One region of the Fictibacillus sp. 23RED33 genome, then DNA from elsewhere that is predicted to be linked to it. Evidence: riboswitches for the same ligand, from Rfam matches in the RefSeq annotation. Region 1 holds a riboswitch; the other holds the start of a gene.
What was found. Region 1 has a riboswitch for glycine ahead of IHV09_RS17905 (amino acid permease). Riboswitches for the same ligand answer to the same signal wherever they lie in the genome.

Region 1 (4,430 bases):
GGGCTTTAGGGTCTCCTGTTTTTTTGTTTGTTGGTGCTAAGGTGTCTTTTGGGAGTGAGTTGACTTCCGTTTCAGGTTGCTCGCTTTCCGCGGGGCAGGCGGTGAGCCACATTCGTACGTTTCACGTATAAGTGTCTCACCTGTCCCACAGGAGTCTCGCACCTTCCACTACAATCAACTTGACGGTGAAGAATGAAAATAAAAGACAAAAGATAAGAAATACAAATACCCCTACCATTTAAGAAAAATCTAATGTTGATTCCACATGTGGACAACTTTATTTTAGCGGATTGTTTACACACAGCTGTATATTCGTTAGTGTAATAAGAAGAATTGTGGATAAGTTAGGAGTGAAAAGATTTGGTTATTATTTGCTGCAAAGACCATGCTGAGCTTGCGATTGACATCATTGTGGATGAATTTGAAACGCCACCAGTTGTAGAGTTACTAACAGAGAATGATGAGTTATCAACAGGTTGTGAATACTGTGATAACAAAGGTGTATATAAAGTATCGAACATATGAACGCCTACAAGATATAGCACTAATTGTGCATATGTGGATAAGTTCTGGGGATAACTTATTTGAAAGGAAGTTTTCAACAAGTGAATATTTCAATCGTTTCCGTAGGGAAATTAAAAGAAAAATACTTAAAACTAGGTATAGATGAATACTTAAAAAGATTAGGACCTTATGCAAAAGTAGAAATTATCGAGGTTCCTGATGAAAAAGCACCTGAAACATTAAGTGATCAAGAGATGATCATGGTTAAAAACGCTGAAGGTGAAAGAATTCTGGCAAAGATCGGCCAAGATGTTCATGTGATTGCAATGGCGATCGAAGGAAAGGCTGTTTCATCGGAAGATTTGGCTAAGAATTTAGATCAGCTAGCGACTTATGGGAAAAGCAAAGTGGCATTTGTCATTGGAGGATCCCTAGGGTTAAGTGACGCTGTAATGGAGCGGGCGAATGAGAAGATTTCATTTGGAAAGATTACGTATCCGCATCAGTTGATGAAGTTGGTGTTGGTTGAGCAGATTTATAGAGCTTTCAGGATTAATAGAGGAGAACCGTACCATAAATAATAATTCTTTTAATAAGAAACAGCACCTATCTTATAAAGGTGCTGTTTCTTTTTGCAGTTTGTATTGGGTATCTAACTATTCGACACAGGATACTTCAACCCCTTTTTCTTAATCTTATCTTTAATAATTGTCTCAACATCCAGATCAAGTTCACTACATAGCATGAGTCCGTAAATGAAAACATCAGCGATTTCTTCTTTAATATTTTCTATGTTTTGTTCTACAGCCTCTTCACTGCTTCTCCATTGAAAATCTTCTAATAGTTCAGCAGCTTCAATTGAAAGAGAAATGGCAAGATCTTTTGGATTATGGTGAGGTTTCCAGCCTCTTTCATCTCGAAATTCATTGATAGCGTTTATTAGCTGTTTAATTTCATTCATGTATGCTCATCCTTAGTCATAGTCTTTTTTGGGTTAAAATCTAGTTCATATAATTTTATCACTTTAGTGCAGGTAGTAGAGGATAAACTCGTAAAGCAGTTATGTTCAATGCAATACCAGTATTGTACAGTTGACAAAACCCCAACTCCATAATAGTATTGAAAATTATATTCATAACTAAAAAATATTTATAGATAGCAAGCTATGATTGCTGCAGGTCGTACTACAGCAGGAGCAGCTTCTGGAGAGACCGCTATAAAAGCGGCGCCGAAGGGTTCACAATCTCAGGCAAACGGACAGAAGAGTATTGAATTTTGACATTGTTGTGCCTGTCATATCTAGCGCAGTAAATGCTTTTTTCATATTCTAATGTACAAGAGATTGGAGATTCCTCCAGTCTCTTTTTTTGTTTGATTTGCATCTTAGAAGGAGGATTCATACGTGTCACAGCAAGAGTTGAAGAGAGATTTAGCTAACCGTCATGTGCAGTTGATTGCCATTGGCGGAACGATTGGTACGGGGTTGTTTTTAGGTTCAGGAAAAGCGATTCAGCTTGCCGGACCGTCTGTTATTTTTGCTTATTTGATCGTGGGAATCGCGTTGTTTTTTATGATGAGAGCGTTAGGGGAACTGCTGCTTTCGAACGCAGGCTATGAGTCGTTTACTGATATTGCGGAGAACTATCTTGGTCCGCGAGCTGCTTTCATCACAGGCTGGACGTATTGGTTCTGCTGGATTATGACAGCGATGGCTGATGTGATCGCGGTCGGTGTCTATGTTCAATATTGGTTTGACATACCGCAGTGGGCTCCGGCGATTGTTTGTTTACTTCTTTTACTAGGGCTAAATCTATTAACGGTAAAGCTTTTCGGTGAATTGGAGTTTTGGTTCGCATTAATCAAGGTGATTACGATTCTAGCATTAATTGTGATTGGGGTTGTCCTACTCGTAATCGGGTATCAGACGGATGCGGGAACGGTCTCAGTGAATAACCTGTGGAATCATGGAGGTCTGTTTCCTAATGGTGTGACTGGGTTTCTACTCTCGTTTCAAATGGTTGTGTTCGCGTTTGTGGGAGTGGAGTTAGTCGGTGTAGCGGCAGCAGAAACGTCTAATCCAAGAAAGAATATCCCGTCTGCGATCAATAAAATTCCACTTCGAATTCTATTTTTCTATGTTGGCGCATTGATTGTGCTACTTTGCATCAATCCGTGGACAGAGTTAAACGCGTCGGAAAGTCCATTCGTTAAAACGTTTAGCATAATAGGGATTCCGCTTGCAGCTGGGATTATCAATTTCGTTGTACTGACTTCAGCGGCATCTGCCTGCAACAGCGGGTTGTTCTCAACGAGTCGTATTCTTTTTACGTTAAGCAAGAGTGAGCAGGCTCCTCGTTCTTTTAAGAAACTAACGAAAAATGCTGTGCCTGGAAACGCGCTTTGGGTTTCGACTGTTGTTGTTTCAGTGGGAGCGCTCCTCAGCAAGCTGATTCCAGAGCAAGCTTTTGGCATCGTAACAACAATCAGTGCCATCTGTTTCATCTGGGTATGGAGCGTGATCTTGATCAGTCATATTAAATACCGTAAAACACGATCTGACCTGCACAATAAGTCGACGTTCAAAGCACCTTTTGCTCCATTCATTAATTATGTGGTGCTCGCCTTGTTCGGGTTAATATTAATCGTCTTATTTGTGGCAGAAGCTACACGTCCGGCGTTATTGCTGACACCCATTTGGTTTATTTTATTATTTTTCTTGTATGCTTTTAAAAAACCTATGCTGAAATAAAAGGATTGGTTATTTGGAATGCATCATTGATCTGGATCTTTAGAGACATCTACATTTTATAAGTAGCATCTTTAAGCAGGTGATAAGCAGGAAGCGACGAATTTTCCTTTAGAGTTAATTACAAGGAGGTTTTTAGGGTGAATTTGTCAAGAAACCGGAGAACAGATACTGCTTCAAAAGTGATCCCAGTTCCACCTCAAATCGTCTATCTAGCTATTATAAATCCGGATTCACTAATTCAATGGCTTCCGCCTGAAGGGATGTCGGGTAAAATTGATACCTATGATTGCCGTGAAGGAGGAGCTTATAAAATGACGCTTACGTATGAATTGGATGAGTTGATTCTTGGCAAAACGTCGGATAACACCGATGTGGCGGAAGGAACATTTTTGGAGCTGGTCCCAAACCAGCGAATTGTCCAATCCGTTAACTTCAATTCCGAAGATCCTGCTTTCTCGGGTGAGATGATACAGAAATGGATATTGGAAGATGTTTTGGGAGGCACTAATGTTACAATCATTTGTGAAAACGTACCAGAAGGTATTCGTAAGGAAGATCACGACACTGGACTAAGGTCCACGCTAGAAAATCTTGCTGCTTTTACTGAGAAATTGTAAATAGATACATGGAATTTATCTGATGAACAAGCCAGAGATTTTTTAAAATCTCTGGCTTGTTTCAGTTATTTTATTGATTAGCGCGTATCTTTTAGTTTTTTAGTTTAGGGGCGCGAGGACGGTTCTCGTGCTTCTTGTAGTTGTAAGTTAGGAAGCAGCAGAACCGTCCCTTTGCTTTCCCTACCTCCTCGCACTCCATCGATTTATGAGTCCAACTAGATGACCATTTACGAAAATAACCCCAAGGATAATGATTGCTCCACCTAAAATACTGGTATAAATAACCTTTTCATGTAGAAGTAGCACGGCTGCTATCAGTGTAGAGACTGGTTCAAGGTATAAGAAAACAGATACTTGAGTGGCCTCCAACACCTCTAATGCTTTTGCCCAGTACCAGTAGGCAATACCGGATACAAAGACTCCAAGGAAGATAAGATGAGCCCATTCTACTCCATCTAGAAGAGTAAGCTTTTCCCAACTTTTGTTCTGAAAGATGAATGGGAGAGTAAGCAAAAGTCCCAAAGTACTCATGTAAAAGGTGAGGACCAATGCAGGCAATG
Region 2 (4,430 bases), on a different contig from region 1:
CTTGAATCCTTTTTCCTCAAGAACTTTTTTCGCATAATGAGCTTTTTGTATATTTTGGTGCGCTACTTCTTTCACACCTTGTTTTCCAAGTGCCGTCATAGCAATAGAAGCAGCGAGTGCATTAAGCGCTTGGTTCGAACAGATGTTACTCGTCGCTTTATCTCGTCTGATATGCTGTTCTCTCGCTTGAAGAGTAAGAACGAATCCGCGTTTCCCGTCTTCATCAACCGTTTGACCGACCAAACGGCCAGGGACTTTACGCATTAATTTTGTTGTTACGGCAAAATATCCACAGTGTGGTCCACCAAAACCTTGTGCGATCCCAAACGGCTGTGCATCACCGACTACGATATCAGCACCGAACTTACCAGGAGGAGTTAAAGCGCCCAATGCCAAAGGATTTGAAGAAACTACAAACATTCCTTTTGCGCTGTGCACGATTTCTTCTATGTCTTTTAACGGTTCGATCTGACCGAAGAAGTTCGGATATTGAACGATCACACATGCTGTCTGTTCATCAACTTCAGCACGCAATGCATTTAATGAGGTAACACCATCTTCTGTATCCACTTCTACTACTTCAAGATGCTGGCCTTTTGCATACGTGTGCAAAACGGCACGTGATTCGGGGTGTACGGATTTGGATACAACGATTTTCTTTCTGCGTGTCTGAGCTGCTGATAATAATCCAGCCTCCGCAAGTGAAGTTCCACCATCATACATGGAAGAATTCGCAACATCCATACCTGTCAACTCACAGATCATCGTTTGAAATTCAAAGATTGCTTGAAGTTCACCTTGAGAGATCTCAGGCTGGTATGGCGTGTAAGCCGTGTAGAACTCTGAACGAAGAAGCATATGGTTCACGATCGATGGAGTGTAATGATCATACACACCTGCTCCTAGAAATGAAGCATGATCTTTTGTATTCTTGTTTAATGCAGCCAAGCGGCCCATCTCTTTAACTAGTTGAGGTTCTGACAAAGCTTCCTCGATTTGTAAGCGTCCTTTAAACCGAACTTCTTCCGGAATATCCTGAAAAAGATCTTCTGTCGTTTCGATTCCAATCGTTTCAAGCATTTCCTTTTTGTCTTGATCAGTCATCGGCAAATAGCGGAACGTCATGGTTTCTCCCCCTTAAATGTCTTATTTTCCTCGTTTATAAAATGGTGAAGCGACTACTTTTGCTTTTAAACGTTTTTGACGAATCTGTACTTCTACCTCTGTACCAAGCTCCGTGAAATCCTTTTCTAGAAGAGCAAGTCCTAGATTCTTCTTCAATGTTGGCGACTGTGTCCCCGTAGTAACTTCTCCGATCTTCACATCACCTTTAAATACCTCATAATGTGATCGCGGTATACCTTTATCGATCATTTCAATACCAACTAGCTTACGTGGTGCGCCATTCTTCTTTTGATCTGCTAGAATTTCTTTTCCAATAAAATCTGCTTCTTTATCTGTTTTTACAGCGAATCCGATACCAGCTTCTATCGGAGTAATTTCTTTTGTAAGTTCTTGACCGTATAGCGCAAGTTTTGCTTCAAAGCGCAACGTGTCACGTGCACCAAGTCCTGCAGGGAGCAATCCATCTTCCTGACCTGCTTCAAGAACAGATCTCCACAATTTTTCAGCATGTTCCGTTTTTAAATAGATCTCAAAGCCATCTTCTCCTGTGTAGCCAGTTCGAGACACAAGAGCAGATATTCCCGCTAGTGAAACATCTTCTTTAAAACGGAAGAATCCGATCTCAGAAAGATTTGTATCCGTAAGTTTTTGAAGAATTTCTTCTGCTTTTGGCCCTTGAATAGCGAGTTGCGCATATTCAGGAGATACATTCACGAGTTCTACACCTTCAGGCTTCTTGCTCATAAGCCACTCGAAATCTTTTTCAATATTTGAGGCATTCACAACGAGCAAGTAATCGTTTTCATCTCTTTTATAGATTAAAAGGTCATCTACTGTACCGCCGTTTTCATAGCACATAGCCGTATACTGCGCTTGGCCGTTTTGAAGTTTCGAAACATCATTGGTCATTGTATATTGTAGAAACGACAAGGCATTCGGTCCTCGAACATCAAATTCTCCCATGTGAGATACATCGAATAAACCGGCTTTCGTTCTTACAGCTTCGTGTTCCTCTTTGATACTTGAGAACTGAACAGGCAACTCCCAACCACCAAAATCAATTACTTTTCCACCGTGTTCTTTGTATGTCTCAAATAACGGTGTTCGTAACAATGTAGCCATGTGAATTCCTCCTTTTTCATACTTAAAAATTTTCGGACTTTTCTGGACAAAAAAAGGACAGAAAGACCCCTTAAAAATGGGATCCTCTGTCCTGCAACCTGTAAGTTTCTCAAAAAAATCTTTTGAGTTTCTTCGTTGGTGGCTTTCATCTATTAAAAAGCACTCTCCAGAGATGCGTCTAGCAAGAGTCTTTTTGCCTGAGAGTTTCACAATTGTTTGCTCCTTCGGCGCCGCTAACGCAGTCTCTCCTCTTACTTTCATTCGCGAGTATGTTATTGTCCAAGGTCGCACATACTATTACTATGTTTACTACATTATTATCCTATCATTTTTACAAAAGGAATGGCAACGAACTTTTTTAAAGAAAGGAAATCCGTTATGAAAATCGACGTTCAGTTTCAGCGAGAATGGCATGATGACTTTTTAAAGCGTGTGGAAGAAGATGGACCTTGGGCCAATTGGGAATTATATAACTTAGCACTTGAAGCCGAACACCACTTAGCAATTCCTGATTTTCTCGGCCTTCAAGCTCCAGATCACCTCCCACAGATGACTTTTTTGCCTCATCAGCTGGACGTTGCGACTACCGTTATTGAACAGATGAACGGAAAAGCAATCTTGGCAGATGAAGTAGGGTTAGGAAAAACGATTGAAGCAGGTTTGATTCTAAAAGAGTACATGATACGCCGGCTCGCTAAGAAAATTTTAATTCTCGTTCCAGCTTCACTCGTAATTCAATGGACGAACGAGTTGAATCAAAAGTTTTTTATTCCTGCAATCGCTCAAAAAAAAGCTTATGTATGGGAGCAATGCGATGTAGTGGTATCTTCTATTGATACGGCTAAACGCGCACCACACCGAGACATTGTTCTTAATCAAGACTATGATCTTGTTATTATCGATGAGGCGCACAAATTAAAGAACAAGAAAACGAAAAACTATGAATTTGTACAGTTATTGAAAAAGAAGTTCTGCTTACTCTTAACAGCTACTCCGGTACAAAACAGAGTTGAGGAGATTTTTAATCTTGTATCTCTATTAAAGCCTGGCCATTTAGGAAATCGAGAAAACTTTGACAAAGATTATAAAGAAGATAAATATTCACTAAAAAATGAAGAAAAGCTGAAGCAGCTCGTAAACAAGGTGATGGTTCGTAACCGACGAGAAGAGACTGGCCTAAAATGGCCGAAGCGTCTTGTTCAAACCATTCCTATTACATTATCAAAAACAGAACGTGATCTATACGATGAAATCTCTCAACTTAAAAAAGATTCTTACTTTGACCGAAGTAAGTTTTCGATCGTAACCTTGCAGCGGGAAGCATGCAGTTCGCGGGAAGCTGTTTTTCTAACCTTAAAAAATATGCTTCAAAAAGATCTTTCTAACTCTTTAATGGAACAACGAGTTTTAGAGTTGATGAAAAAAATTGAACTCGTCGATCAAAACTCTAAAGCTCTAAAAGCGTTAGAACTCATTCAATCGATCGATTCCAAAGTCATTATTTTTACTGAATATCGTGCGACCCAATTGTATTTACAATGGTTTTTGCAGCAGCACGGCATCTCTTCTGTACCGTTTAGAGGAGGATTTAAACGAAGTAAAAAAGATTGGATGACTCACCTCTTCAGAACACGAGCACAAGTGTTGATCGCAACGGAAGCAGGTGGTGAAGGAATTAACCTGCAGTTCTGTCAGCATATCATCAACTACGATCTTCCGTGGAACCCGATGAGGATTGAGCAACGGATCGGACGTATCCACCGGATCGGTCAGCAAGGTGACGTTCATATCTATAATTTCGCCACTCAGAATACGATTGAAGAACACATCTTAAACTTGCTTTATAACAAGATCAATCTATTTGAAAGTGTTATTGGGGAGCTCGATGAAATTTTAACGAAATTCGAAATCAAGAACATAGAACGCCATATCGCAGACATCATGAATACGTCTGAAAGTGAAGGTGAGATCCGCGTGAAAATGGATAACCTTGCTTCCTTGATCAACCTCGATGGCGGGATAAAGCAGAAAGGATGGGAAGAGCATGCAGCAGCACGAGATTCATCGCTTTCTTGAACGCTATTTCGATGCAAATGAATGCCGTATTCAAGAGAAAAACTTTAGTTACATGAAAGTTCAATTGACAACTGAACTTGATAAAGTTTTAATGAACCGTCCGTTCT

Region 2: another riboswitch for glycine. It lies ahead of gcvT (glycine cleavage system aminomethyltransferase GcvT); the one in region 1 lies ahead of IHV09_RS17905 (amino acid permease).

What each region holds. Positions count from the first base shown of each region.
Region 1 covers NZ_JACZDX010000006.1:169,411-173,840, reverse strand. Annotated here, with positions in the region: gene IHV09_RS17920 (CxxH/CxxC protein) at 361-525, shown strand; gene rlmH (23S rRNA (pseudouridine(1915)-N(3))-methyltransferase RlmH) at 606-1,085, shown strand; gene IHV09_RS17910 (nucleotide pyrophosphohydrolase) at 1,157-1,465, opposite strand; glycine riboswitch at 1,697-1,775, shown strand; gene IHV09_RS17905 (amino acid permease) at 1,907-3,253, shown strand; gene IHV09_RS17900 (SRPBCC family protein) at 3,391-3,870, shown strand; gene IHV09_RS17895 (DMT family transporter) at 4,051-4,430, opposite strand, start outside.
Region 2 covers NZ_JACZDX010000003.1:300,641-305,070, forward strand. Annotated here, with positions in the region: gene gcvPA (aminomethyl-transferring glycine dehydrogenase subunit GcvPA) at 1-1,125, opposite strand, end outside; gene gcvT (glycine cleavage system aminomethyltransferase GcvT) at 1,147-2,247, opposite strand; glycine riboswitch at 2,423-2,508, opposite strand; gene IHV09_RS13380 (DEAD/DEAH box helicase) at 2,626-4,323, shown strand; gene IHV09_RS13385 (YqhG family protein) at 4,292-4,430, shown strand, end outside.